2 regions of the Kineococcus aridisoli genome follow, and region 2 is predicted to be linked to the other one. Evidence: predicted binding sites of a transcription regulator. Region 2 holds the regulator's gene; the other holds the start of a gene.
The links. The regulator HspR, encoded in region 2, represses chaperone genes until heat shock. The targets are predictions, from matches to a motif close to ANTTGAGNCNGNCNGNCTCAANT.
Positions count from the first base shown of each region.

Region 1: a site for HspR is predicted at 1,086-1,108, ahead of ACRYM2_RS20410 (Hsp20/alpha crystallin family protein). Genes of this name have one in related genera too.

Region 1 is NZ_JBJLSF010000104.1:206-14,224, reverse strand. It holds gene ACRYM2_RS20415 (aldo/keto reductase) at 50-1,018, opposite strand; gene ACRYM2_RS20410 (Hsp20/alpha crystallin family protein) at 1,165-1,674, shown strand; gene ACRYM2_RS20405 (glycoside hydrolase family 15 protein) at 1,723-3,474, opposite strand; gene ACRYM2_RS20400 (NAD(P)H-quinone oxidoreductase) at 3,471-4,463, opposite strand; gene ACRYM2_RS20395 (NTP transferase domain-containing protein) at 4,474-5,115, opposite strand; gene chvE (multiple monosaccharide ABC transporter substrate-binding protein) at 5,200-6,273, shown strand; gene ACRYM2_RS20385 (sensor histidine kinase) at 6,395-9,487, shown strand; gene ACRYM2_RS20380 (roadblock/LC7 domain-containing protein) at 9,590-10,036, shown strand; gene ACRYM2_RS20375 (DUF742 domain-containing protein) at 10,043-10,438, shown strand; gene ACRYM2_RS20370 (GTP-binding protein) at 10,419-11,042, shown strand; gene ACRYM2_RS20365 (chemotaxis protein CheW) at 11,249-13,723, shown strand; gene ACRYM2_RS20360 (chemotaxis protein CheW) at 13,725-14,019, shown strand, end outside.
Region 2 is NZ_JBJLSF010000044.1:5,866-20,804, forward strand. It holds gene ACRYM2_RS13280 (energy-coupling factor transporter transmembrane component T family protein) at 1-365, shown strand, start outside; gene ACRYM2_RS13285 (DUF3616 domain-containing protein) at 375-1,472, opposite strand; gene dnaK (molecular chaperone DnaK) at 1,647-3,521, shown strand; gene grpE (nucleotide exchange factor GrpE) at 3,521-4,132, shown strand; gene ACRYM2_RS13300 (DnaJ C-terminal domain-containing protein) at 4,176-5,219, shown strand; gene ACRYM2_RS13305 (heat shock protein transcriptional repressor HspR) at 5,303-5,737, shown strand; gene ACRYM2_RS13310 (beta-propeller fold lactonase family protein) at 5,761-6,780, shown strand; gene ACRYM2_RS13315 (hemerythrin domain-containing protein) at 6,834-7,550, shown strand; gene ACRYM2_RS13320 (TolB family protein) at 7,571-8,707, shown strand; gene ACRYM2_RS13325 (phosphotransferase) at 8,750-9,583, shown strand; gene ACRYM2_RS13330 (SDR family oxidoreductase) at 9,658-10,437, shown strand; gene sigJ (RNA polymerase sigma factor SigJ) at 10,434-11,393, shown strand; gene ACRYM2_RS13340 (FGGY-family carbohydrate kinase) at 11,432-12,952, shown strand; gene ACRYM2_RS13345 (zinc-dependent alcohol dehydrogenase) at 13,025-14,173, shown strand; gene ACRYM2_RS13350 (hypothetical protein) at 14,195-14,773, shown strand; gene ACRYM2_RS13355 (SDR family NAD(P)-dependent oxidoreductase) at 14,806-14,939, opposite strand, start outside.

The DNA.
Region 1 (14,019 bases), on a different contig from region 2:
CCCGCCGTGGTCGTGCACGGGGGGTGCACGACCACGGCGGGGTGAGGGGTCAGAACCCGGCGACCTCGTGGGGCTCGTAGGGGGCCTCCAGCTCGGCGACCTCCTCGTCGCTCAGGTGCAGGTCGACCGCCGCGATCGCGTCGTCGAGGTGGTGCGGCTTGGTCGCCCCCACGATGGGGGCCGTGACGACGGGGTTGCGCGCGACCCAGGCCAGCGCGACCTGCGCGCGCGGGACGCCGCGCCGCTCGGCGACGCGGGCGACCGCGGCGACGATCTCGGCGTCGGAGTCGCGGTAGAGCGTCTTGCCGAACTCGTCGGTCTCCGAGCGGTCGGTCGTGGCGTCCCAGTCGCGGGTCAGCTTCCCGCGCGCCAGCGGGCTCCACGGGATGACGCCGATGCCCTCGTCGGCGCACAGCGGCAGCATCTCGCGCTCCTCCTCGCGGTAGAGGAGGTTGTAGTGGTCCTGCATGGTCGCGAAGCGGGTCCAGCCGTTGAGCTCCTGCAGGTGCAGGGCCTTGGCGAACTGCCACGCCCACATCGAGGACGCCCCCAGGTAGCGGACCTTGCCGGCCTGGACGACGTCGTGCAGCGCCTGCAGCGTCTCCTCCAGCGGCACCGTGGGGTCGAAGCGGTGGATCTGGTAGAGGTCGACGTAGTCGGTGCCCAGCCGGCGCAGCGAGTTGTCGATCTCGGTGAGGATCGCCTGCCGCGACAGCCCCGCCCCGTTGGGGCCCGGGCGCATCCGGTTGAACACCTTGGTGGCGATGACGACCTGGTCGCGGGGCACCGCGGACAGCAGCACCTTGCCGATGATCTCCTCGCTGGAGCCGTCGGAGTAGACGTTGGCGGTGTCGAAGAAGTTCACGCCGGCGTCGAGCGCCTTGTGCAGGAAGGGGGCGCTCTCCTCCTCGGGCAGCGTCCAGGAGTGGCTCCCGCGCTGCGGGTCGCCGTAGCTCATGCAGCCGAGGACGAGCTTGGAGACCTCCAGGCCGGTGCGGCCGAGCTTCACGTAGTCCATGCCGCGATCCTTCCCGCGGTCCGTCCTCCTCGCGCGTCAGCCCAGGGCGAACGCGCCCGTCCCCTGGAATTGAGTCGAGGGGACTCACGTTGGCTCAGTCGACGGCGCTCACCCCGAGCGCCACCAGCCGTCCGAGGAGGACACTGATGAACACGCTGTCCGTGTGGCGCCGCAGCCCCTTCGACGCCCAGTTCGACGCCCTGGTCCGCAGCGCCTTCGGGCCGCTGACGAGCACCACCCCCGCCCGCACCGGCGGCTTCGCGCCCGCCGCCGAGGTCACCCGCGACGGCGACGACGCGCTCGTGCGCCTGGAGCTGCCCGGTGTCGCCCTCGACGACGTGAGCGTCGAGGTCGAGCGCGGCAGCCTCGTGGTCCGCGGTGAGCGCAAGGACGTCCGCTCGGACGACCAGCGCGGCCGCAGCGAGTTCCGCTACGGCAGCTTCCGCCGCAGCTTCTCCCTGCCGAGCACCGTGGCCGCCGACGCCGTGAGCGCCAGCTACGACGCCGGGGTGCTCACGGTGCGCGTCTCCGGTGCGCACGCGAGCGCGCAGCCGACCCGCATCGCGGTCACCGCGGCCGCCCCGCAGGCGGTCGGGACCGGTGAGCCCACCGGCTCCTCCACCGAGTCCTCCACCGAGGCCCCCTCGGCCGAGTGACGATCCCGCGAGAGCCCCGCGACCTCCCCGGTCGCGGGGCTCTCGCCGTCAGCGGGCCAGGCGCACCGAGCTGGACAGCAGCGCCGCGTGCACGAAGGCCTGCGGCAGGTTCCCGCGCAGCTGGCGCTGGCGCACGTCCCACTCCTCGCTGAGCAGCGCCGCCGGCCCGCACGCGGCCCGGTTGCGCTCGAAGAAGCGGAACGCGTCGACCTCCTCGCCGGCCGCGTGCAGCGCCTCCGCCAGCAGGAAGCCGCACAGCAGGAACGCCCCCTCGGTGGTGCCCAGCGGCATCGAGTCGGGGGAGTAGCGGTACACGTGGTGGTCCTCCACCAGGTCGCGGCGCACCGCCTCCAGCGTCGCGCGCGAGCGCGGGTCCTCCACCGGCAGCGCCCCGTGCAGCGGCGGGCGCAGCAGCGCCGCGTCCACCCCCGGCTGCCCCGGGCTGCGCTGCCAGCGCCCCTCCACCGGGTGCAGGCCCTCGCGCGAGGTCCGCGCCAGCACCGCGTCCGCCAGCGCCGAGTACCGCGCCGCGTCCCCGGGGGAGGAGACGGCGGCCACGCACCTCAGCCCGGCCACGCACTCCAGCCGCGAGTGCGTCCAGTGGTCGTCCTCGATCTCCCAGATCCCCGCGTCCGGCTGCTGCCAGCGCTGCTCGATCGCCGAGACGGCCACCTCCACCGCGCGCCGGCCGTCGGCGTCGAGGACGTCGAAGCGCGCGGCGGCGGCCAGCAGCTGCAGCACCTCGCCGAAGGCGTCGAGCTGGAACTGCCCGCGCACGTGGTTGCCGGCGATGTCCCAGCCGCCCGGGTAGCCCGGCAGCCCCGTCGGGCGCTCGTCGGGCACGGGCGCGCCGAGCACCGTGTACGCGGGCGACATGCCGGGGCCGTCGGCCAGCACCCGCTGGGTGACGAACCCGACGAGCGTCTCGAACAGCGGGTGCGGCGCACCGCACTCGGCGAGCGCGAGCCCGGCGTAGCACTGGTCGCGCACCCAGGCGTAGCGGTAGTCGTAGCTGCGCCCGCGCTCGGCGTGCTCGGGCAGCGACATCGTCGCCGCCGCCACCATGCCGCCGGCGTCGGAGGTCAGGCCGCGGATCACCGCGAACGAGTGCTGCGCCTCCGTCGGGGCGATGCTGTCGCGGACCTCCGGCACCGCCGAGCGCCAGGTGTGCTCGGTGGACTGCCAGGCGTGCCAGGGGTCCGGCGGCTCCTCGGGCAGCCGGGTCCCCACCTCCAGCACGAGGTGGTGGCTGGTGCCGGCGGGCACCCGCAGCCGCTGGCGCAGGACGCCGTCCTCGACGTGCGCGTCCGCCAGCCCCGTCAGCCGCACCCGCAGGTCCCCGGTGCGCCCGCTCCAGCGCCCCCGCTCGTCGCGGCGCAGGCCCCGCAGCGCCTTCGTGCCGAACCCGGCGCGCAGGTCCAGCAGCACGTCGACCTCGGCCTCGCCCTGCGCGGCGACCACCTCGCGCAGCACGACGGCGCGCTCGGGGTCGCTGGGCATCGCGAGCGCGTCGCGGCAGTCGACCGTCCCGTCGCCGCGAGAGGTCCAGCGGTGGCGGAAGACCAGCGTCCCCGGCTCGTAGTGCCCGCCCCACACGAACGGGTGGGTCGGCGTCACCGAGAACGCGCCGCGACCGCCCAGCAGGGCGGCGAAGACGGCGTCGTCGTGCCAGGTCGGCGCGCACAGCCACGTCATGTCCCCGCGCGGGCCCACGACCGCACCGCGCGCCCCGTCGGCCACCAGCGCGTAGTCGCGCAGCACGTGCGGCGGGAAGCGCCGGGAGGACTCCTCCGGCGTCACGCCGGCGCCCCGGCCCCCGTCACCAGCAGCAGCTTGCCCACGTGCGAGGAACCCTCCATCACCTCGTGCGCGCGGGAGGCCTCCGCTAGCGGGAAGCGCTCGTGCACGACGGGGCGGACGCCGCCGTCGACGACCAGCGGCCACACGTGGTCGCGCACGCTGGCCACGACCGCCGCCTTCTCCTCCGGCGACCTCGAACGCAACGTCCTGGCGTGCAAGGAGATCCGCTTGCGCAGCAGCAGGCCCAGGTCGATCTCGGCGGTGGTGCCGCCCTGGGTGGCGATCACCACCAGGCGGCCGTCGGTGCCCAGCACGTCGAGGTTGCGGGCCAGGTAGGGCGCGCCCACCAGGTCCAGCACGACGTCCGCGCCGGCGGGCTCGAACTCCCGCACGCGGGCGACGAAGTCCTCCTCGCGGTAGTCCACCAGCAGCTGCGCGCCCAGCTCGGCGCAGCGCGCCAGCTTGGCGGGCGAGCCCGCCGTCACCGCCACCCGCGCCCCCACCTGCCGGGCCAGCTGGATCGCCATCGTGCCGATGCCGCTGGAACCGCCGTGCACGAGCAGCAGCTCGCCGGGGCGCAGGCCCGCCGTGGTGAACACCGTGCTCCACACCGTGCACGCCACCTCCGGCAGCGCCGCGGCGTCGACCACGTCCACGCCCTGGGGCACCGGCAGCAGCTGACCGGCCGGGACGGCGACGCGCTCGGCGTAGCCGCCGCCGGCCAGCAGCGCGCACACCGCGTCCCCGGGCCGCCAGCCCGTCACGCCCTCGCCCAGCGACTCGATCCACCCGGAGACCTCCAGCCCGGGGTGCTGCGGCGCACCGGGCGGCGGCGGGTACAGCCCGCGCCGCTGCATGGCGTCGGCCCGGTTCACCCCCGCCGCGGCCACCCGCACCACCACCTCGCCGGGGCCGGCGACGGGGTCGGGCGCCTCCCTCTCGACGAGGGCCCCCGGGCCGCCGGGCTGCTCAACGGTCACGATCCGCACGAGGCCGACCCTACGTTTCCCCTCCCGGGCCCGCCCGGCCGAGCAGCTCCCGCGCGCGCTCCAGGTCCGCCGGCACGTCCACGTCCAGGCACTCGGCGTCGGTCACCGCGACCTCCACGACCTCCACGCGCGCCAGCAGCGCGCGCAGCGGGCGCCCGGCCAGCGGCTCCTGCGCGGCCAGCTCGCCCAGCACCGCCAGCACCGGCTCGCGCCGCCACGCCGACAGCAGCGGCTGGCGGCGGCCGCCCGCGTCCACGCCCACCGCCGCCAGCGCGCCGCGCCGCGCCCGCAGCGCCGCCAGCAGCCGCGGCACGGCGCTCGCCGCGAACGGCTGGTCGCCGGCCAGGACCACCACGGCCGGTGTCGAGGCGGCCGCCAGGCCCGCCGCCAGCGCCGGCAGCGGCCCCCCTCCGGGGGGGTCCTCCTGCAACCGGGTGACCGTGGGACCCGCCGCGCGTGCTGCGAGCGGGTGACCCACGACGAAGATCCGCGCCGAGCGCTGAAGCTCCCCCGCGAGGCGGCCGATGACGGTGGTGTCGGCCAACCGCGCCGACAGCTTGTCCGCGCCCGGAGCCTGCGCGGCGTAGCGGCGTCCCGCGCCGCCCGCCAGCAGGACGACGTCGGCCCGGTGGTCCGCACGCCCGTGGAGCACCCCGCCAGTGTCCCGGCCGCAGCCCACCAGCACCACAGCGCACCGGTGCGAGCACCGCTCGCCCAGACGAAGGAGAAGCCCGTGCTGAAGAAGAGCCACGCCGCCGTGCTCGTCGGCGCCGCCCTCGTGCTGTCGGCGTGCGGCGGTGGAGCCGACGCCTCCGACGAGAGGACCGGCACCAAGAGCGTGGGCATCGCCATGCCGACCACGTCCTCGACGCGCTGGATCTCCGACGGCAAGAGCATGGTCGACCTCTTCGAGGCCGCCGGCTTCACCACCGACCTGCAGTACGGCGAGGACGACGTCGACAGCCAGGTCAGCCAGATCCAGCGGATGATCGACGACGACGTCAGCGTCATCGTCGTGGCCGCCATCGACGGCACCCAGCTCACCGGCGTGCTCTCGCAGGCGGAGGCCGCGGGCATCCCCGTCATCGCCTACGACCGCCTGCTCACCGGCAGCACGGACGTCGACTACTACGCCTCCTTCGACAACGCCGAGGTCGGCCGCCTGCAGGCGAAGGCGGTCGTCGACCGCCTCGGCCTCGAGACCGCCACCGGGCCGCTGACGATCGAGCTGTTCGCCGGCTCGCCCGACGACTCCAACTCCTACGGCTTCTACGAGGGCTCCATGGAGGTCCTCAAGCCCTACCTGGACGCCGGCGAGCTCGTCGTGCGCAGCGGCCAGACCAGCATGGACCAGATCGCCACCGAGCGCTGGGACGGCGCCACCGCCGCGGCCCGCCTGGAGAACCTGCTCACCGCCCACTACGGCACCGCGCGCCTCGACGCGGTCCTGTCGCCCTACGACGGCATGAGCCGCTCGATCATCTCCACGCTGCAGGCCCGCGGCTACGGCGCCGGCCAGCCCCTGCCGGTCGTCACCGGCCAGGACGCCGAGCTGGAGTCGGTGAAGTCGATCCTCGCCGGCCAGCAGGCGCAGACGGTGTTCAAGGACACCCGAGAGCTCGCGGAGACGGCGGTGCGGATGTCCGAGGCCGTCCTGGCCGGTGAGCAGCCGACCACGACCACCACCGCGGACAACGGCGTCAAGGACGTCCCCGCGCAGCTCCTGGAGCCCGTCTCGGTCGACGCGGGCAACGTCCAGCAGGTGCTCGTCGACAGCGGTTTCTACACCGCGGACCAGCTCGCCGGCTGACCCGCCCGGGCGAGGTTCCCCCGGTTCCGCTCAACCCGGGGACCCCGTCTCCCGATCACCCCCAGGTCTGCTCCACCTCAGTGGGCACCTGACAGCCCACTCACGCGTACGGAAGGTCGACATGCTGCGCAACCTGAGCATCAGAGCCAGGCTCCTGGTCCTCCTCTCGGTCCCGCTCGCGGTGCTCCTGGTCGCCGCGGTCGCGATCGACGTCCGTCTCATCACCTCCGCCGCCGAGACCCGCCGCGTCGCGATGTTCGCCGGCACGGCCGACGAGGGCAGCCAGCTGCTCGTCGCGCTCCAGCAGGAGCGCCTCGCCAGCGTCCAGTCGCTGGTCGAGGGCTCGGGCGTCACGCCCGAGCAGGTCGCCGCGGCCCGCACCGCCTCCGACGGCGCGCTCCAGGCGCTGGCCGCCGAGCTGACCGAGGTGGACCTCGCGGACGGCGGCTCGGCCACCTCGGCCGCGCTGCAGAAGGCGCAGGCGGCCGCCGGCGCCATCGCCCAGGTCCGCGCCATCGTCGACAGCGGCAACACCACCGCCGCCCAGACCCTCACCGCCTACGACCCGTTCGTCAACGCCTACTCCGACCTGGCGCTCGCGGTCTCCGACGACACCAGCGAGCGCGACCTGGCCCGCGACCAGGCCGGTTTCGCCTACCTGGTCAAGGAGAGCGAGGCGGCCTCCCGCGAGCAGGTCGCCGGCCTGCTCGTCCTGGAGGGCGTCACCTCCGCCAGCGTCACGCAGATCCGCGGCACCTCGATCGCCGAGCAGGAGTTCTTCCAGGACCAGGCGGACTCCCTGCTCAACGCCGACCTCGCCGACCGGGTCGACGCGGCCCTGAACGCCTCCGAGGCCTCCCAGGCCCGCGCGTTCGTCAGCAAGGACCGCAACGCGTTCACCGCGGCCGGCTCGGCCGCCCCGTCCCTCAGCGCCGACGAGTGGCTGACCCGGACCGGCACGGTCATCGAGAGCCTCAACACCGCCACCGACATCGCCGCCCAGGACGTCTCCGACCGCGGTGACGCCGCGGCCGGCAGCGCCCTGCTGCGCGGTGTCCTGCTCGCCGCGCTGACCCTGCTCGTCGCCGCCGGCGTCGTCTTCTTCGCCCTCACGGTGGCCCGCAGCATCGGCAGCCGCCTGCGCGCCCTGGCCGCCGCCGCGACCGAGGTCCGCGACGAGCTGCCCCGCATGGTCGAGCGCATGCAGACCCCGGGCGAGGGCCCGGGCGTGGAGTTCTCCCCGCTGGAGATCACCAGCACCGACGAGATCGGTGAGGTCACCAAGGTCATCAACGACCTCAACGAGACCACCTTCCGCATCGCCGGTGAGCAGGCCGCGCTGCGCGCCTCGATCGCCGAGATGTTCGTCAACGTCGCCCGCCGCGACCAGGCGCTGCTCGCCCGCCAGCTGGCCTTCCTGGACCAGCTGGAGCGCACCGAGGAGAACCCCGACACCCTCGAGGACCTCTTCACCCTCGACCACCTGGCGACCCGGATGCGGCGCAACGCCGAGTCCCTGCTCGTGCTGGCCGGCATCAACACCGGCCGCCGCCTGCGCCGGCCGCTGCCGCTGTCGGACGTGGTCCGCACCGCGGCCGGTGAGATCGAGCACTACGGCCGCGTGGACCTGGCCCTGCAGGTCGACCCGCCGGTCGTCGGCCACCTCGCGCTGTCGCTGTCGCACCTGATGGCGGAGCTGCTCGAGAACGCGACGAACTTCTCCGACCCGGGCACCCGCGTCGTCGTCGGCACCGCCGAGACCGAGCGCGGCATCGAGGTCACCATCCGGGACAGCGGCCTCGGCATGAGCGCCGAGGAGGTCGAGACCGCCCACCGCCGCATCTCCGGTGGCCGCGCCTCGGAGTTCGTCGGCGCCCAGCGCCTCGGCTTCTACGTCGTCGGCCGCCTCGCCGGCCGCCTCGACGTCGACGTCCACGTCGACACCGCCGAGGGCCGGGGCACCACCGTCACGCTCGTCCTCGCCGCCTCGCTGTTCACCCCGGGCAGCGTCAAGGCCGGCCAGCCGGAGCTGGCCGCCCTCGACAGCGGGCTGCCGGTGGCCGACACCGCCCCCGCCGCGCTCCCGGCGCTGCCGGACACCGCGGTCTCCGCGCTGCCGGACGCCGCGCCGGCCACCCCCGCGGGCCTGCCCAGCCGCAAGCCCGCCGCGCCGGCCACGGGTGCCGACACGATCGTCAGCAACCCGCTGGCGGCCGACGGCCTCGGCGACGCCCTCTCGGCGACGCTGCAGGAGTCCGCGGCGCAGGCCGCGGCCAGCTCCGAGGTCAACCCGTCCGCGCCCACGAAGGTCGAGGGCCGGCAGCTGCCGACCCGCCGCCGCACCGCCCAGGCGCAGGCCAAGGCCGACGCGGCCGCCACCCCCGCTCCCGCGGCCGCCGCTCCCGCCGCTCCCGCGGCGGAGGTCCCCGCGGCGGACTGGAAGCCGGTGGCCGCCGCCACCAGCGCCGCCCCGGCGATGCCCAAGCGCGAGCGCAAGGCCGAGGCGCCGACCGCCCTGGCCGCGGCGCAGGACATCCTGCCCAAGGCCGGCCGCCGGCCGCGCCCGGTGCGCGACTCCGCGACGCCGCCGAAGACCGCCGCCGAGGCGTTCTGGACCTCGCGCAAGCGCGGCGAGGCCCCCGAGGCCACCCCGGCCGCCCCGGCCACCACGGCCTCCGCGCTCGACGCCCTCGAGGCGAACCGCGCGGCGCAGGTGGAGCAGCCCGTCGCGGCCCCGGCTCCCGCTCCGGCGGAGGCGCCGGCCCCGGTCGCGGCGGCTGCCGCCGAGGCCCCGGCCCCGGTCCTGCCGGTGGCCCCGGCCCCCGTGGAGGTCCCGGCCCCCGCGCCGGTGCCGGCCGCGGAGGTCGCCGCCCCCGCCGCCCCCGCCGTCCCGGCGGTGCCGGGCCGCTCGGTCGGCGAGGCCCTGCGCCAGCGCAGCGCCCTGGCGGCCGAGGCCCTGTCCGCCCTCACCGAGGGGCAGAGCTTCACGCCCTCCAAGGGCACCGGCTCCGCGCCGCTGGTCCGCCGCCAGGCGGGCGCCACGGCGGCCGCGGCCAAGCCCGCCCCCGCCCGCGCCGCCGCCAACCGGCAGCGTCGCGCCCCCGCGGACGTCCGCTCGATGCTCTCCGGCTTCCAGGCCGGCGTCTCGCGCGGTCGCGCCGGAGGCGACGTCCCCGTCGCCGACCCGAAGGACGGCGCCGATGGCACCGCCTGACCACCAGTCCTCGACCCCGTCCCGGGGTCGCGGGGAAGACCACCCGACCGACCTGACCGACCTGACCGAACGACAGTCCAGCCCGAGAAGAGGAACCCCACTGTGACCGCGCTTAGCTCCGAGGCCGCCGACTTCAGCTGGCTCCTCGACAACTTCGTCAAGAGCGTCTCCGGCGTCCAGCACACCGTCGTCGTCTCCGCCGACGGCCTGCTCATGGCCATGTCCGAGAAGCTCGACCGCGAGTCCGGCGACCAGCTGGCCGCCATCGTCTCGGGCGTCTCCAGCCTGGCCCGCGGCGCCGCCCGCCAGCTGCAGTCCGGCGAGGTGCGCCAGGCCATCATCGAGATGGACGACGCGTTCTTCTTCCTCGTCAACATCTCCGACGGCTCGGTCCTGGCCGTCGCCGCCGAGGCGGGCTGCGACGTCGGCCTCATCGGCTACGAGATGGCGATGCTGGTGCAGCGCGCCGAGACCGTCCTGACCCCGCAGCTGGTGTCGGAGATGCGGGCCGCGCTGCCCACCTCCGCCCCCGTCGCTTCCCGGTGGTGACCGGACGTGACAGCACCTGGTAGTGCGGACCTCTGGTCCGACGACGACGACCAGGACGCCGAGGAGTTCACCGTCCGCCCGTACACCGTCACCGGTGGGCGGACCCGTCCCTCCAACGTCGACCTCCCCGTGGAGGCCCTCGTCGAGGCGCTCAGCGACCCCGACGTCGGGATGACGCCGGAGCGGCGGAAGATCCTGGAACTCACGAAGAAGTCCTACCTGTCGATCGCCGAGCTGTCCGCCCACGTCCACCTGCCGGTCGGCGTCGTGCGCGTCGTGGTGAGCGACCTCTCCCAGACCGGGAAGGTCCGCATCCACGGCCTCACGATGACCTCGGCACCTCAACCCGCGACCACCATCAGCGTCCTGGAGAGTGTTCTCAATGGCATTTCCTCGCTCTGACGTGAGCCCCGCCGGAGCCGGAGCGCCCGCGGGAACCGACACTCAGGCACCGCCCACCGTCGTCAAGATCGTCGTGGCCGGCGGGTTCGCCGTCGGCAAGACGACCTTCATCGGCTCGATCTCCGACATCGAGCCGCTGCGCACCGAAGCCGCCATGACCGAGCACTCGGTCGGCGTCGACGACGCGGGCCTGAACTCCGACCGCAAGACGTCGACCACGGTCGCCATGGACTTCGGCCGCATCGCGCTGCCGGGCAACCTGTGGCTGTACCTGTTCGGCACCCCCGGCCAGGACCGCTTCCTGTTCATGTGGGACGACCTCGTCAAGGGCGCCATCGGCGCGGTCGTGCTGGTCGACACCGACCGCCTCGACCAGTGCTTCCCGGCCGTCGACTACTTCGAGTCGCGCGGCATCCCGTTCGTCGTCGCCGTCAACTGCTTCGACGGCGTGGCCCAGCACGACCTGGACTCCGTGCGCGAGGCGCTCGGCGTGCCGGAGAACGTCCCGCTGGTCTACACCGACGCCCGCAGCAAGGCCGCCACCAAGCACAGCCTCATCACGCTCGTGCAGACCGCCCTGGCCCGGCTGAGCGCCGCGTCCTGACCGACGCCCGCACGACGAGAGGCCGGTCCCCGTCCCGGGGGCCGGCCTCTCGTCGTCCGCCCGGCCCCGCCCGGCCCGCCCGCCCGGCCGCGCGCATCGGCTGGACGGGTGACGTTTCAGCTCCGGCGCCCGTGTGCCGATGAGCACTGTGAGCAGGACGCCGCGGCCCGACCGGGCCGCACCGACGCGAGAAGCGGGAGTGCCACGTGGACGACATGGACGAGATCGTCCAAGAGTTCCTCGTCGAGAGCTACGAGAACCTGGACCAGCTGGACTCCGACCTCGTCGCGCTCGAGCAGGAGCCGGGCTCGCGGGAGCTGCTCGCCAGCGTCTTCCGCACCATCCACACGATCAAGGGCACCAGCGGCTTCCTGGCGTTCTCGCGCCTGGAGTCGGTCGCCCACGTCGGCGAGAACCTGCTGGCCCGCCTGCGCGACGGCCAGCTGGTCATGACCCCGGTGACGACCGACGTGCTGCTGCGCATGGTCGACACCATCCGCGCGCTGCTGTCCTCCATCGAGGCCTCGCACAGCGAGGACGGTGTCGAGGTCGCCGAGGTCGTCGCCGCCATCCGCGCCGTGCTCGACGGCGAGCAGCCCGTGCTCCCCCCCTCCGCCGGCGCCGGTGCCGAGACCCCCGCCGAGACCCCCGCCGAGACCCCCGCCCCGGTCGCCGAGGTGCCCGCGCCCGCCGAGGAGGTGCCCGCGCCCGTCGTCGAGGTCCCCGCCCCCGTCGAGGAGGTGCCCGCGCCCGTCGTCGAGGTCCCCGCCCCCGTCGCCGAGGTCCCCGCTCCGGTCGCCGAGGTGCCCGCGCCCGTCGAGGCCCCTGCTCCGGTCGCCGAGGTCCCGGCCCCCGTGGCCGAGGTCCCCGCACCCGCCCCGGTGCCCGCGCCCGTCGCCGCGCCCGCCGCCGCGCCCGTCGCCGCCGCGCCCGCCGACAAGCCCGCCGCGCCCGCCGGCGAGAAGGCCTCCGCCGTCGAGGCCAGCATCCGCGTCGACGTCGAGCTGCTGGAGTCCCTGGTCCGCCAGGCCGGTGAGCTGGTCCTGGCCCGCAACCAGATCCTCCAGCGCGCCGGCGCGCTGCGCGACGAGGACCTCACCCGCGCCTGCCACCGCCTCAACCTCGTCGCCAGCGAGATGCAGGAGACGGTCATGCGCACCCGCATGCAGGCCATCGACCACCTGTGGTCGAAGCTGCCCCGCGTCGTCCGCGACCTCGGGAACATGCTGGGCCGCAAGATCAAGCTGGAGATGGAGGGCGGCGACACCGAGCTCGACCGCACGCTGCTCGAGGCCGTCAAGGACCCGCTGACCCACATCGTCCGCAACGCGGTCGACCACGGCATCGAGTCGCCCGAGGTGCGCCGCGCCGCCGGCAAGAACGAGGTCGGCACCCTGAAGCTGCGCGCGGCGCACGAGGGCGGCCAGGTCGTCGTCGAGATCCGCGACGACGGCAAGGGCATCGACCCGGCCATCATCGGCGCCAAGGCCGTCGAGAAGGGCCTGGTGACGGCCGCCAAGCTGGAGTCGCTGACCCCCAACGACATCCTGCAGTTCCTGTTCCTGCCCGGCTTCTCCACCGCCGCCAAGGTCACCAACGTCTCCGGCCGCGGTGTCGGCATGGACGTCGTCAAGACGAACATCGAGCGCATCGGCGGCTCCGTCGACGTCGAGTCCGTCGTCGGCCACGGCACCGTCTGGCGCCTGCGGATCCCGCTGACCCTGGCGATCGTCCCGGCCCTGACCGTCGAGTGCGCCGGCCAGCGCTACGCCATGCCGCAGGTCAACCTGCTGGAGCTGGTCAGCCTGGACACCGAGCGCATGTCCAAGGCGATCGAGGACGTCGGCGGCGCGAAGGTGTACCGCCTGCGCGGTGCGCTGCTGCCGCTGATCCGCCTGGAGGAGGCGCTGGAGCTCAAGCGCCCCGCCGACGCGGAGATGCCGACCAACCTCGTCATCGCCGTCCTGGAGTGCGACGGCCGCCGCTTCGGCCTCGTCGTCGACCGCGTCCTGGACACCGAGGAGATCGTCGTCAAGCCGCTGTCCGGCGTGCTGAAGGCGATCGGCTCCTACGCCGGGGCGACCATCCTCGGCGACGGGCGGGTCTCGCTGATCCTCGACGTGCAGTCGCTGGCGCGCCGCACGATGCGCTCGGACGGCATCGAGCACGCCGCGTCCGCGGCCGCCTCGACGACCGCCGCGACGGGCGAGGGCCAGCGCCTGCTGGTCGTCGGCCTCGGCGACAACCGCCGGGTCGCGATCCCGCTGGACGTCGTCACCCGCCTGGAGGAGTTCAAGACGGAGTCCATCGAGCGCGTCGGCCGGCGCGAGGTCGTCCGCTACCGCGGCGAGATCCTCCCGCTGGTCCGCCTCTCGCACCACCTCGGCGGCGGTTCCCGCGGGGCCCGCTCGGCCGGCGAGGCCGACGCGGTGCCGGGTGTCGTGTACTCCGCGCGCGGCCGCTCGGTCGCGATCGTCGTCGACGAGATCGTCGACATCGTCGCGGGTCAGGACGCGCGCAGCGACATCGACGACGCGGGCCTGGTCGGCTCGGCCGTCATCCGCGACCGCGTGACCGAGCTCCTCGACGTCCGGGCAGCGATCCTGGCCGCCGACCCGAACTTCTTCACCGAGCAGGCTCAGAACGAGCTCGCCGAAGCGTCCAAGCGACTGGGGGTCTGACGTGTCCACGCAGTACGCCACGTTCCACCTGGCCGGGCACCTGTTCGGTGTCGAGGTGCGGCGCGTGCAGGAGGTGCTCACCGAGCAGCCCCGCACCCCCGCGCCGCTGGCCCCGCGGGCCGTCGCCGGCCTCATCAACCTGCGCGGTCAGGTCGTCACCGCGCTGGACCTGCGCCGCCGGCTGGGCATGCCCGACCGCGAGGAGGGCAAGGTCGCGATGAACGTCGTCGTCCGCGCCGCCGAGGAGGTCTGGAGCCTGCTCGTCGACTCGATCGGTGGCGTCATCGAGGCCGCCG
Region 2 (14,939 bases):
AGCGGTTGCGGCTGCCCGGGCGCGTGGTCGTGGCCGTCGTCGCCGCCCTGGGCCAGCTGGCCACGCTGGCCGAGGTGTGGGACCAGGTCGCCGCGGCCCGGCGGGTGCGCGGGCTGGGTGCGGGCCGCTCCCCGCTCTCCCGCGTGCGGTGGGCGGCCTCGACGGCCTTCGGGCTGCTCGTGGACGCCGTCCGCCGCGCGGGGCGGACGGCGGTGGCGATGGACGCCCGCGGGTTCGCCGCGGCGGGGGTGGACGTGCCCCGCTCGTGGGCGCTGCCCGCGCCGTGGCGGCGGGCCGACAGCGTGCTGCTGGGCGCCGGGACGCTGGTGGCGGCCGTGCCGCTGCTGGTCCGCCTGCTCGGCTGACGCCGCGGCTCAGGGGGCCGGCGGCAGCGGCCAGACGTCGGCGAGCATCCCGCCCCCGGCGGTGTGCCGGGCGGCGGCCGGGGAGTCCAGCACCACGAGCAGCTCCTCCGCCCCGCCCGGCTCGGCGGGGACGACCCCGATGCCCTCGGGGTGGTCCTCGCCCTGCCCGTGCGGCAGCTCCAGCAGGACGGGCAGCTCGCGGGCGCGCACGACCGCGGGCGCCTCGGCGCGCAGCGCGCCGGCCCAGCGGTGCACGCGCACCGGTCCGGACAGCCCCATCGAGGGCCCGGTGAGCACGAGCAGGTCGTCGCCGTGCGGGGCCAGGTCGCGCACGCCGAGGCCGCGCAGGTCCAGCAGGTGCACCCGGTAGCGGCGGCCGTCCTCGAACTCCCGCAGCACCAGGCGGCCGTCGTCCTTGCGGTGCGTGGCCGGCCGCAGCTCCAGCAGCACCGCCCAGCCGCGCAGCACGGGACCGCGCAGGCCGACGAGGACCCGGGTGCCCCCGGCGTCCTCGCGCACGGCGACGCCCTCGACGTCGAGGCCGTTGTCCTTGGAGGGGATGGCCAGGAACGGCGCGAGCAGCTCGTCGTCGGCCAGCTCGGTGGCCAGGTCGTCGTCGTGGGCGCCGAGGACGGCGGCGGTCAGGCGCTGCCCGTCCAGCCGCACCTCGCGGGCGGGCAGGCCGGTGGCCGGGTCGACCGGCAGCCGCACCAGCACGAAGCGGTTGGCCTCGCGCACCACCTTGCCCAGCCGCTTGCGCGCCTTGTCGTCGGGGTCGGAGTCGCGGACCTTCTTGCGCTTGAGGCTGTGCGAGCCGATCGCCCACAGCCACGGGCCGGTGCGGGCCAGGCCCTCGACGTCGGCCTCCTCGGAGGCGGCCGCGGGCAGCTCGACGAGGTCGGCGAGCGCCACGCTCACCTGGTCGCCGTAGCCGGTGAGGCGGCCGGTGGCGTCGCGCTGCTCGGTGAGGCGCTCGACGGTGGCCGTCTCGTCGCCGGCGACCCACAGGTGGGGCCCGTCGGTGCGGACGGCGGACAGGTTGACGTGGGTGAGCCCGGCCTTCGACTCCTCGGCGAAGTGCAGCGGGACCTGGCGCAGCGGGTGCACGCCGGGACAGCGTGCGGGAGGACCCGCAGGTTCCCGGACCGGCGGGAACAACCCGGCCGCCCCGGCAGTTGAGCCCATCAGACTCAAGTCCAGCGGCCACGGCTTGACACAGCGGCCGACGCCGTCAGACTTGAGTGAGGAACGCTCAAGCGATCAGGAAAGAGGAGCCACACCATGGCACGTGCGGTCGGCATCGACCTCGGTACCACCAACTCCGTCGTCTCCGTCCTCGAGGGCGGTGAGCCGACGGTCATCGCCAACGCGGAGGGCGGTCGCACGACCCCGTCGGTGGTGGCGTTCGCCAAGAACGGCGAGGTGCTGGTCGGCGAGATCGCCAAGCGCCAGGCCGTCACGAACGTCGACCGCACCATCCGGTCCGTCAAGCGCCACATCGGCACCGACTGGAACGTCTCGATCGACGACAAGAAGTACACCTCGCAGGAGATCAGCGCCCGCACGCTGCAGAAGCTCAAGCGCGACGCGGAGAGCTACCTCGGCGAGGCCGTCACCGACGCCGTCATCACCGTCCCGGCGTACTTCAACGACGCCCAGCGCCAGGCCACCAAGGAGGCCGGCGAGATCGCGGGCCTGAACGTCCTGCGCATCATCAACGAGCCCACCGCGGCCGCGCTCGCCTACGGCCTGGACAAGGGCAAGGAGGACGAGCTCATCCTCGTCTTCGACCTCGGCGGCGGCACCTTCGACGTGTCCCTCCTGGAGGTCGGCAAGGACGAGGACGGCTTCTCCACCATCCAGGTGCGCGCCACCTCCGGCGACAACCACCTCGGCGGCGACGACTGGGACCAGCGCATCGTCGACCACCTGCTGAAGAAGGTCTCCGGCGCCTACGGCATCGACCTGTCCAAGGACAAGATCGCCATGCAGCGCCTGCGCGAGTCCGCCGAGCAGGCCAAGAAGGAGCTGTCGACGGCGACGAGCACGAACATCTCGCTGCAGTACCTGTCGATGACGGAGAACGGCCCCGTCCACCTGGACGAGCAGCTGACCCGCGCGCAGTTCGAGCAGATGACCCAGGACCTGCTGGACCGCACCAAGGCGCCCTTCCACGCGGTCATCCGCGACGCCGACGTCAAGCTCGCCGACATCGACCACGTCGTGCTCGTGGGTGGTTCCACCCGCATGCCGGCCGTGACCGAGGTCGTCAAGGAGCTCACCGGCGGCCGCGAGCCCAACAAGGGCGTCAACCCGGACGAGGTCGTCGCCATCGGCGCCGCCCTGCAGGCCGGTGTCCTCAAGGGCGAGCGCAAGGACGTCCTGCTCATCGACGTCACCCCGCTGTCCCTGGGCATCGAGACCAAGGGCGGGATCATGACCAAGCTCATCGAGCGCAACACGGCGATCCCGACCAAGCGCTCGGAGGTCTTCACCACGGCCGACGACAACCAGCCGTCGGTGCTCATCCAGGTCTTCCAGGGCGAGCGCGAGCTGGCTCGCGACAACAAGCCGCTGGGCACCTTCGAGCTCACCGGCATCGCGCCGGCCCCGCGCGGCGTGCCGCAGGTCGAGGTCACCTTCGACATCGACGCCAACGGCATCGTGCACGTGTCCGCCAAGGACCGCGGCACCGGCAAGGAGCAGTCGATGACCATCTCCGGCGGCAGCGCGCTGTCGAAGGAGGACATCGAGCGGATGGTCAAGGACGCCGAGGCGCACGCCAACGAGGACAAGCAGCGCCGCGAGGAGGCCGAGGCCCGCAACCAGGCCGAGGCGCTCGTCTACCAGACCGAGAAGTTCGTCGCGGACAACTCCGACAAGCTCCCGGCCGAGGGCAAGGAGGAGGTCGAGAAGGCCGTCGCCGAGCTCAAGAGCGCGCTCAACGGCACCGACGCCGCCGAGATCAAGGCCAAGTCGGACGCCGTCGCCCAGGCCAGCCAGAAGCTGGGCGCCGCGATGTACGCCGCGCAGTCCGAGGGCGCCGCGGCCGGTGACGCCGGTGACGCCGGCGCCTCCGGCGGCCCCGGCTCCACCAAGTCCTCCGACGAGGACGTCGTGGACGCCGAGGTCGTCGACGACGAGAAGGACAAGTGATGTCGGAGGAGTTCGCCGAACCCACCGTGGTCCGCGACCGGCGCCGGATCGACCCCGAGACGGGGGCGGTCCGCGCCGAGCCCGGCGAGCCCGCCGAGCAGGGCGACCAGCAGGCCCAGCAGCAGTCCCAGCAGCAGGCCCCGACGGTCGGCGGCCCGGACGACGGCGCCGCCGACGCGGCGCTGGAGGCCGCGCAGGCGCAGGCCGCCGAGCGCCTGGAGGAGCTGCAGCGGCTGAACGCCGAGTACGTGAACTACCGCAAGCGCGTCGACCGGGACCGGGACGTGGCCAGGAACACGGCGCTGGCCAGCGTCGCCGAGGCGCTGCTGCCCGTCCTGGACGACGTGCACCTGGCCCGCCAGCACGGCGACCTGACCGGCCCGTTCGTGGCGATCGCCGACAAGCTGGAGGCCACGCTCACCCGCTTCGGCCTGGTCCGCTACGGCGAGAACGGCGAGCCGTTCGACCCGGCGGTCCACGAGGCGCTGATGCACAGCCACTCCGACGAGCACGAGGTCGCCACGTGCGTCCAGGTGCTGCAGCCGGGGTACCGCTTCGGCGAGCGGATCCTGCGCCCGGCCCGCGTCGCGGTCGCCGACCCGCAGGGATGAACGACTCCGAGGACAGCACGAGAGCGAAGGGGGGTGGGCGCCGGTGAGCATGCAGGACTGGGCGGAGAAGGACTTCTACGCCATCCTCGGCGTCTCCCACGACGCCGACGCCGCGGAGGTCAAGAAGGCGTACCGCAAGAAGGCCCGCACCCTGCACCCGGACGCCAACCCGGGTGACGCGGCCGCCGAGCAGCGCTTCAAGGAGGTCGGCGAGGCCTACGCGGTCCTGTCCGACCCCGAGCAGCGCCGCCAGTACGACGGCGTCCGCGCCATGGTCGGCGGCGGCGCCCGGTTCTCCTCCGGGGGAGCCGGGGGCCCCGCCGGCGGTGCGGGTTTCGAGGACCTGCTCGGCGGGCTCTTCGGCCAGGCCGGCCGCGCGCCCGGCGGGGTGCGCTTCGGCACCCCCGGCGGGCCCGGTGCCGGTGCCGGTGGTTTCGAGGACCTGCTCGGCGGGCTCTTCGGCCAGGCCGGTGCCGGTGCCGGTGGTTTCGGCGGCGGCCCGGCCCAGGCGCCGCCGCGCGGCCAGGACATCGAGGCGTCCGCGCGGGTGTCCTTCCGCGACGCCCTCGACGGCAAGGCGGTCGCGCTGCGCGTGCCCGACCCGCGCGGCGGGCCGGCCCGCACGGTCAACGCGCGGCTGCCGCAGGGCGTGCGCGACGGCCAGAAGGTCCGCCTGCGCGGCAAGGGCGTGCAGGGACCGGGCGGCAGCGCCGGGGACCTGCTGGTCACCGTGCACGTCGAACCGCACCCGGTGTTCCGCCGGGAGGGCGACGACCTGCGGATGACGCTGCCGGTGTCCTTCGACGAGGCCGTCCTCGGCGCCACCGTGGACGTGCCGACGCTGGACGGCTCGACGGTCCGGGTGAAGGTCCCCGCGGGGACCCCGTCCGGGCGCTCGCTGCGGCTGAAGGGCCGCGGCGTCAAGCGCTCGCGCGCCGACGACGAGCGCGGCGACCTGCTGGTGACCGTGGAGGTCGTGGTGCCGCAGCGCGTCGACGGCGCGGTGCGCGAGGCCGTGGAGGCCTTCGCGAAGGCGACCGCCGGCGAGGACCCGCGCGCGGGCCTGGCCGAGCGCGCCCGCAGCTGAGACCCCCGCCGCGGTGGCCGTGCCCGTCCCCGGGCACGGCCACCGCGCGGTGCGGGCAGGAGGACGAGAGGGAGGGGTGGGAGGTGTACGACGACGACAGCGCGGTGTTCGTGATCTCGGTCGCCGCGGAGCTGGCGGGGATGCACCCGCAGACGCTGCGGCAGTACGACCGCCTCGGCCTCGTCTCGCCCAGCCGGGCGCGCGGGCGCGGGCGCCGCTACTCCGCGCGCGACATCGCGCAGCTGCGCGAGGTGCAGCGGCTGTCCCAGGAGGACGGCGTGAACCTCGCGGGCATCAAGCGCATCCTCGAGCTGGAGAACCAGGTGCTGGCGCTCGGCAAGCGCGTGGAGGCGCTGGAGTCCGAGATCGCCCTGGTGCGCCAGCAGGCGCGGCGCATCTTCGCGGCCGGGATGGCCGGCGACATCGTCGCCACGCCCCTGGGGCGGCGGCCGGAGTCGCAGCGCTCGACGGCGCTGGTCGTCTGGCGACCCGAGCACCAGCGCTCCCACCAGCGCTGAAGCGCAGCGGGCACGATGGGCACGTGAGCAGCGACCCCGCGACCACCGTCCTCGCCGTCGGTTCCTACACCTCCGCCACGGGCGGGCGCGGTGCGGGCGTGACGCTGCTGGAGCGCGACCCGGGCACCGGCCGCCTCGGCGGCGTCGTCTCCGTCGACGAGTGCCCCTCGCCCTCCTTCCTGGCCGCCGGCCCGGGCGGCGTGCTGCACGCCGCCCACGAGCTCGACGAGGGCCTGGTCTCCTCGCGCCGCTTCGAGGGCGGGCGCTGGGAGGTGCTCGCGCAGGTGCCCAGCGGCGGCGCCGCGCCCTGCCACCTGTCCGTGGCGCCGTCGGGCGCGCTGCTCGTCGCCGCCAACTACGGCGGCGGCGCGGGTGTGCTGGGCCTGGCGCACGGCGCGGTCACCGGCCCGGAGCAGGTGCTGCGCGCGCAGGGCTGCGGCCCGGAGGCGGAGCGGCAGGAGGCCTCCCACCCGCACTCGACCCTCTTCCTGGACGAGCGGCACGTCGTGGTCTGCGACCTGGGCACCGACGAGCTGCGCGTGCACGCGCTGGAGGGTGCGCGGCTGTCCGCCGAGCCCGTCCAGGTGCTCGCCCTGGCGCCGGGCACCGGCCCGCGCCACGCCCGGCTGCACGGCGGCCGGCTGCACGTGACCGGTGAGCTCGCCGCCACGCTCACCAGCCTCGCCGTCGACGACGGCCGGCTGTCCGACCCGGTCGTGCACCCCGCCCTGGCCGTGCCCGTCGAGCAGCGCACGTACCCCTCCGAGGTCGCGGTGGCGCCCTGGGGCCTGGTCGTGGCCAACCGCCGCGCGGAGGTCCTCACGCTGCACGAGGTCGTCGACGGCACCGCGCGCCCGGTGCGCGACGTCGCGATCGGCGCGCTCAACCCCCGCCACGTCGCCGTGCTGGGCCCCCACGTGTACGTCGCGGCCCAGGACTCCGACCTCGTCGTCCACCTCGCCCTCGACGACGACCTCGTCGTCGTCGACCGCTCCACCGCCGCGGTGGGCTCCCCGACGTGCGTGGTGCCCTTCCCGCTCTGACCGGCGCGCGGGCGGGGCGTGTGGGAGCGGTCCGCGCGGGGCAGGGGACTCCCATGACGAACCCACGCCACGACGGGCTGCGCTCGGTGGCCGACCAGTCCGAGGAGGAGCGCGGCGGCCCGGGCAGCATCCTGTCCCGGCAGAGCCGCGACCACGCCGAGCTCGACGCGCTGATGCGCTCCTACGACGCGGCGGGCAGCCCCGCCGAGCGCGGGCGGATCGTCGCGCAGGTCGGTGAGCGCGCCCTGCGGCACGCCTTCGCCGAGGAGACGGTCCTCTTCCCCGCCTACCGCAAGTTCCTCGCCGGGGACGACGACGAGCTGACCCGGCACATCGAGGGCGACCACCAGAGCGTCAACGACGCGCTGGAGCAGCTGCAGCGCGCCGACCCCTCCTCCGCGGACTACGACGCGACGGTGCGCCACGCCTTCGAGGTGATCCGCCACGACGCGCACGACGAGGAGGACGACCTGCTGCCTCGGCTGCAGCAGGCCGTCGGCGTCGAGCAGCTGCGGGCGATCGGGGCGGCCTGGGAGGTGCAGCGCCGCACCTCGCCGACGCGCCCGCACCCGAGGATCCCGCGCGAACCCCCGGGCAACGTGCTCGCCGGGATCCCGCTGGCCGTCTCCGACCGCGTCAAGGACGCCGTCGACCACGCGCTGCCCGTCGGCACCGGCCGCCGGCGCGCGGCCCCCGCGGTCCTGCTGGCCACCGCGGTCGTCCTGCTCGTTCGCCTGCGCCGCGGGAGCCGAGGTGCTGGGATGAGGTGAGGACGAGGCGAGGGGGAGCCGTGGGGGGCGACGCGCGAGCAGGGGTGCGGGCGGGCGCGGGAGCGGCCGCCGCGCTGGCCGTGCTGCTGGTGGGGGCGGCGGCCCCGGCGGGGGCGCAGCAGGTGGGCGCGCGCGAGGAGGCGCCGTCCGGTCCGGTGCTCGCCTTCGCCGGCCACGACGGCGCCGACGGCGAACCGGGGCTGTTCGGCCTGGACACCGGCACCGGCCGGCAGTGGCGGATCGCCGAGGGTTCCGCGCACGACGTGCACTTCTCGCCGGACGGCACGCGCATCGCGTGGATCGGCCACGGCGACGACGACCTGGGCAGCGTGCAGGTCGCCGCCGCCGACGGCAGCGGGCGGCAGCGGCTGGACGCCCCCGGCGACTCCCGCTCGCTGACGTGGGCGCCGGACGGTGCGCTCAGCTGGTTCCACCGCTCCGCCTGGTCGCCGACGGACTGCACCGACCCCGACCGCCTCACCCGCGTGGAGCTCGTGCACCGCACCGCCGACGGCGCGCAGCGCGCGCTGGGCACGGCCGCCGCGACCGCCGCGCAGCTGCGCGCGTCCCCGGACGGGCGCACGCTCGCGTGGGTGGAGAGCGGTCCCGACGTCTGCGCCGCGGCGCCGACGCAGCTCGTCGTCGCGGACGTCGCCACCGGCGCCCAGGTCGTCGTCGCGGGCGCGGAGGACGCCGCGGACGCCTCCTTCTCCCCGGACTCGGCGAGGCTGGCGCTGACCCACCGCGACGGCGACGTCGTGCTCGTCGACGTCGCCGCGGGCACGGCACACCGGGTGCGCACGGACGGCGTCCTGGAGCGGCGCGCCCGGTTCACCGGGACCGCGGAGCTGGTGCTCGCGCGCACCACCGGCACCTCCCGGCAGCTGAGCCTGGTCGGCCTGGACGGCGGCGTGCACCGCGACCTCGGCACCGCACCGGAGTTCGTCGACGACCTCGTCGTCGCCCCGGACGGTGCGCTGGTCGTCGCGGGCCGCAGCGCCGGCGCCGGTGCCGGCTCGCTGCTGCGCCACCCGCTCGACGGCGCCCCCGCGACGCTCCTGGGCGAGGACGCCCGGGCGGTGGAGCCCGAGCTCGCCGTGGCCCCGTGGTCCTCCCCGGCCCCGGTGCTGGAGCGGCGCGCGCGCTCACCGCGCTGAAACCCGCTGGACCGCCGGGAGCGGCCGGTCCAGGCTGGGTCGGTGCACGAGGAGCAGGGCCAGGTACCGGGCCAGGTACCGGGCGAGGCGCCGGACGAGGAGGTCCTGACCGGTGGCGGCGTGAACCGGGTGGTGCGCCGCGGGGACCGCGTCCTGCGCCCCGTCGGGGCGTGGACGCCGCGCGTGCACGAGCTGCTGCGCCGGCTGGAGCGGGAGGGTTTCCGCGCCGCCCCCCGCGTGCACGGCACCGCCGGCGGCCTGGAGGAGCTGGACTTCCTGCCCGGGCGGGTGTCGAACTACCCGGTGACCGACGCGGCCGCCTCGGAGGCGGCGCTGCGCTCGGCGGCGGCGCTGCTGCGCGAGTACCACGACGTCACCGCGCGGTTCGCGCGGGAGCTGCCGCGCGAGGGCTGGGTGCTGCCCGTGGAGGAACCCGTCGAGGTCGTCTGCCACGGGGACTTCGCCCCGCACAACTGCGTCCTCGACGGCGAGCGGGTCGTCGGCCTCATCGACTTCGACACCGCCCGGCCGGGTGCCCGGCTGCTCGACGTGGCGGCCGGGGCCTACCGCTGGGTGCCGCTGTCGTCGCCGGAGGCCGACGGCGTGCGCGGGGACGTGGCCGAGCACGCCCGCAGGCTGGCGGTGTTCTGCGACGTCTACGGCCTCGGCGAGCGCGAGCGCGCCGGGCTGCTGGACGCGGTGATCGCCTCCCTGGAGGGGCTGGTGCGGTTCATGCACGAGCAGGCCGCGGCGGGCAGCGCGGCGTTCGCCGGGCACGTCGCGGCCGGCCACGACCGCCTCTACCGCTCCGACGCCGAGCACGTGGCCCGCCACCGCGAGCTGTTCGAGGCGGCGCTCGGCACCGGCGGGCGGTAGGCGGGAGCGGCGGGCGGGGTGACCCGTCGCGGCGGCGCGCGTCACGTCCCGGGCGGCTGCGTCGTCTGAGGGGGATGCAGAGCACTGGACGCACCGCCGTCGCCGGGGGCACCGGGACCGCGGGCCGGCACGTCGTCGACCTCCTGCGCGAGCGGGGCCACGACGTGGTCGTGCTCGCCCGCGCCACCGGGGTCGACCTGCTCACCGGCGTCGGCCTGGACGCCGCGCTCGCCGGGGTGGGGACCGTCGTCGACGTCACCTCCACCACGGCCACCTCCTCGGCGGGTTCGGTCCGCTTCTTCCGCCCCGCCACGGAGCACCTGCTCGCCGCGGCGGCGCGGGCGGGGGTGCGGCACCACCTGGTGCTCTCGGTCGTCGGCACCGACCGCGCGCCGTTCGGCCACTACGCCGGCAAGCTCGTGCAGGAGGCCCTGGTCGCGCAGGGGCCGGTGCCCTGGACGGTGCTGCGGGCCACCCAGTTCCACGAGTTCGCGGCGCAGTTCCTCGAGCGGTCCGCGGTGGGGCCGCTGGCCGTGGTCCCGCGGGCGCGGTGCGAGCCGGTCGCCGCGCGGGAGGTCGCCGAACGCATCGCCTCGCTCGTGGCGGCGGGTCCGGCCGGGCGCGTGGCCGACCTGGCGGGGCCGCGGGAGGAGCGGCTGGCCGACCTCGCGCGGGCGTGGGCGGCGGCGGCGGGCCGGCGGGGTGCGGTGCTGGAGGTGCCCCTGCCGGGCGCCTTCGGCGCGGCGGCGCGCGACGGCTCGCTGCTGGGCGGGCCGGGTGCCGACCGCGGGCGGCTGACCTTCGAGCGGTGGCTGGCGCAGCGGGGGCGGGCACCGGCAGCATCCGCGGGGTGAGCGAGGGCGCGGGCGAGGGCGCGGACGAGGGCGCGGACGAGGGCGCGGGCGGGGTCGCCGGTGAGCGGCGCCACCTGCTCGACGTGGCGTTCCGGCTGCTGGGCACGTCGGCCGACGCCGAGGACGCCGTCCAGGAGACCTACGCCCGCTGGTACGCGCTCGCCGAGGAGGAGCGGGCGGCGGTGCTCAACCCCCAGGCGTGGTTGACGCGGGTGGTGGGCCGCGTCTGCCTGGACGTCCTGGGGTCGGCGCGCGTGCGCCGGGAGCGCTGCGTCGGGCAGTGGCTGCCGGAGCCGGTGCCCGGGGCGGGGTGGCAGGGGCCGCCCGACCCGGCCGAGCGCATCACCGTGGACGAGTCGGTGCGGATGGCGCTGCTGGTGGCGCTGGACGCGCTGACCCCGGCCCAGCGGGTGGCCTTCGTGCTGCACGAGGTGTTCGCGCTGCCGTTCGAGGACGTCGCCGAGGTCGTCGGCCGCACTCCGCAGGCCTGCCGCAAGCTCGCCTCGACGGCCCGGCGCGACATCCGGGAGGGCCGCCGCCGGGCCGCCGCCGACGAGGACCACCGGGAGGTCGTGCGGGCGTTCCTGCGCGCCTGCGCGGCCGGTGACCTGCAGGCGCTGGTGCTCCTGCTCGACCCGGGGGTCAGCGCGCGCACCGACGGCGGCGGCCGGGTGCGCGCCGCGCCGAACGCCGTCGTCGGTGCCGAGCGGGTGGCCCGCTACCTGCTCGGCGCCCTGGCGAAGTGGTCGCACGTCGAACTCGTCGACGCCGAGGTCGGCGGGCTGCCGGGAGTGGTGCTCCGCGAGGCGGGGGCGGTCACCGGTGTCGCGGGCTTCGACGTCCGCGACGGGCGGGTGAGCGCCGTCTGGCTGGTGCGGGCCCCGGGCAAGCTGCGCCTGTGGGGTGGCGCCGGTCCGGGGCCGGGGTCCAGCGCCGCGGCCCGGGGAGGCCGGTGACAGGATGCGCGCAGGACCGGCGCGAGGAGGCGTGCGAAGTGCAGTCACAGCGGGACCTGCTGCTCGGGGTCGACATCGGCACCGGCAGCAGCAAGGGCGTGCTCGCCACCCTGGACGGCAGGGTGCTGGCCCGCGCCTCGCGCCGCCACCGCACCGACCACCCCCGCCCCGGCTACGTCGAGCACGACGCCGACGCGGTGTGGTGGGCCGACTTCTGCGCCATCGCGCGCGAGCTGACCGCCCGCGCGGGCGATCCCGCCGACCCGGCCGCGGGACGGGTCGCCGCCGTCTGCGCCAGCGGCATCGGGCCGACCGTGCTGCTGGCCGACGGGAGCGGCCGGCCGCTGCGCCCGGCCGTGCTGTACGGGGTGGACACCCGTTCCGTGCAGGAGGCCGCCGACCTGGAGGAGCGCTACGGCACCGAGGACCTGCTGCGCCGCTGCGGTTCGCGGATGTCCACCCAGGCCGCCGGCGGCAAGCTGGAGTGGCTGCGCCGCCACGAGCCGGAGGTCTTCGCCCGCGCCCGCTACTTCTTCATGTCGAACTCGTACCTGGCCTTCCGGCTGACCGGCGAGTACGTGCTGGACCGGCTCTCCGCGAGCCAGTCGACCCCGCTGTACGACCGGCACGAGGCCGCCTGGATCGCCGAGCGCTGCGAGCAGGTCGCCCCCGGGCTGCCGATGCCCCGCCTGGTCTGGCCCTCCGAGCGCGTGGGCGCGGTGACCGCGGACGCCGCGGCGGCCACCGGCATCCCGGCCGGCACCCCCGTGGCCGCCGGCACCTGCGACGCGTGGGCGGAGGCCGAGAGCGTCGACGTCGGCCGCCCCGGCGACCTCATGGTCATGTACGGCTCGACGACGTTCTTCATCGCCGTCACCGACGGTCCGCGCTGCCACCCCTCGCTGTGGGGGACGGCGGGCAACCGCCCGGGGCAGAGCACGCTGGCGGCGGGCATGGCCAGCTCCGGCAGCGCCGTGGAGTGGTGGCGGGAGACGATCGGCTCCCCGGAGGTCGGTGCCCTGGTCGGCGAGGCCGCGGCCGCGCCGCCCGGCGCGAACGGGCTGGTGGCGCTGCCCTACTTCGCCGGTGAGCGCACCCCCTTCGCCGACGCCGACGCCCGCGGCGCCCTGCTCGGCCTGACGCTGCGCACCACCCGCGGGGAGGTGGACCGCGCCCTGCTGGAGGCGACGGCCTTCGGCGTGCGGCACAACCTCGACGAGATGCGCGCGGCGGGGGTGGACATCCGCCGCGTCGTCGCCGTCGGCGGCGGCACGGGCTCGGCGCTGTGGCCGCAGATCGTCACCGACGTCACCGGCCTGCCGCAGGAGCTGCCCGCCGAGCGCATCGGCGCCTCGCTGGGGGACGCGAAGTTCGCCGCCGTCGCCCTCGGCGCGGTGGACGTGGACGCGACGTGGAACCGGGTGGAGTCGGTCACCGAACCCGGTGCGGAGGCCGCCGGGGTGTACGGGGAGCTGTACCCGGCCTACCGCCGCCTGCACGAGGCGACGGCGGAGCTGCAGCACGTGCTGTCGGCGCTGGAGCGGCGCACCCGCACCTGAGGCCGCCCCCGGACCGGGCGGGTGCCGGCCCTGCGCTGGCGGGCCCGGGGGACCGGGGGCACAGTGGGCCCCATGCGCGCCATGGTGTACCGCGGTCCGTACCGGATCCGCACCGAGGAGAAGGACGTCCCGCGGATCGAGCACCCCAACGATGCGATCGTCCGAGTGACCCTCGCGGCGATCTGCGGCTCGGACCTGCACCTGTACCACGGGCTCATGCCGGACACCCGGGTCGGCACCACGTTCGGGCACGAGTTCATCGGCGTCGTCGACAGCGTGGGCCCGTCGGTGCGCAACCTGGAGCCGGGCGACCGGGTCATGGTGCCCTTCAACATCTCCTGCGGCTCCTGCTTCTACTGCGCGCGCGGGATGCTCGCCAACTGCCACAACGTCAACCCCAACGCCACCGCGGTCGGCGCGATCTACGGCTACTCGCACACCGCCGGCGGCTACGACGGCGGCCAGGCCGAGTACGTGCGGGTGCCCTTCGCCGACGTCGGCCCCGTGGTGATCCCCGAGTGGATGCACGACGAGGACGCGGTGCTGCTCACCGACGCCACGGCGACGGGCTACTTCGGCGCCCAGCTCGGCGAGATCCGCCAGGGCGACGTCGTCGTGGTCTTCGGCGCCGGCCCGGTCGGGCTCGTCGCCGCGGCCTCGGCCTGGCTCATGGGCGCGGGCCGGGTGATCGTCGTGGACCACCTGGACTACCGGCTGGAGAAGGCGCGGGAGTTCGCGCACGCGGAGACGGTGAACTTCGCCGAGCACGACGACGTCGTCGTGCACCTGAAGCGGATCACCGACCACCTGGGTGCCGACGTGGCCATCGACTGCGTGGGCGCGGAGGCGGACGGGAACTTCACGCAGCACGTCGCGGGGGCCAAGCTGAAGCTGCAGGGCGGTTCGCCGGTGGCGCTGAACTGGGCCATCGACGCGGTCCGCAAGGGCGCGACGATCTCGGTGATGGGCGCCTACGGCCCCGTCCCCAACGCCGTGAAGTTCGGCGACGCCATGAACAAGGGCCTGACGCTGCGGATGAACCAGTGCCCCGTGAAGCGGCAGTGGCCGCGGCTGTTCGAGCACATCCGCAACGGCTACCTGCGCCCGCGCGACATGGTGACCCACCGCATCCCGCTGGAGCACGTCGCCGAGGGGTACCACATCTTCTCCTCGAAGCTCGACGGGTGCATCAAGCCGCTGATCGTCCCCACCGCCGCCTGAACCACCGCTGAGGAGCCCGCCATGGCGTACTGGCCGCAGAAGCCGCCGCTGCCCGAGACTCCCGAGCAGCTGCGCGCGCGCATCCCCGGCTGGGGGGTGGACCTGGACCCGGCGGACCGCCCCTCCGTCCCGCAGGAGGTGTTCGACCCGGGCGCCTACGGCGCGCGCTGGGAGTTCCCGGACCGCCAGCCGGAGCGGTACGGCCCGCGCGAGCGCTCGATCGAGCACGCGTTCCTGCCGCCGGTGTTCGGCACCAGCGCTCCGCTGCACGGCGTCTCGGGCCGCATCCGGCGCTTCGCCTACGACCGCTTCAGCGAGGGGCGCAACGCGCACTGGCTGCTGCTCATCGCCGCCGACCGCGTCGACACCTTCGAGGGCCTGGTCGGCGCCGCCGTGCGCGGGCGTCCCGACGACCCGGTCACCGAGACCGGGGTCCTCGCCGAGCCCCGCTCCCACCCGATCGCCTCGCGGGCAGGGCGCGTCGACACCCACCACCAGGTGCTCGACCCCGTGCTCGTCGGCGGCCCGTGGGTGCTGGCCGGGGCCGGGGTGCTGGCCGCCGCCGTCGCGGCGGGCCGGGCGCTCAGCCGGCGGGGCTGACCCGGCCCGCCGCGGCGGGCGCGCGGGGCGGTTCAGGCCACGGCGAACCCGCCGTCCAGGCGCAGGTCCACGCCGTTGACCATCGCGGCCGCGTCGGAGGCGAGGTAGACGACGGCGCTGCCGACCTCGGCCGGTTCGACGAAGCGGCCCAGCGGGATGCGGGCGA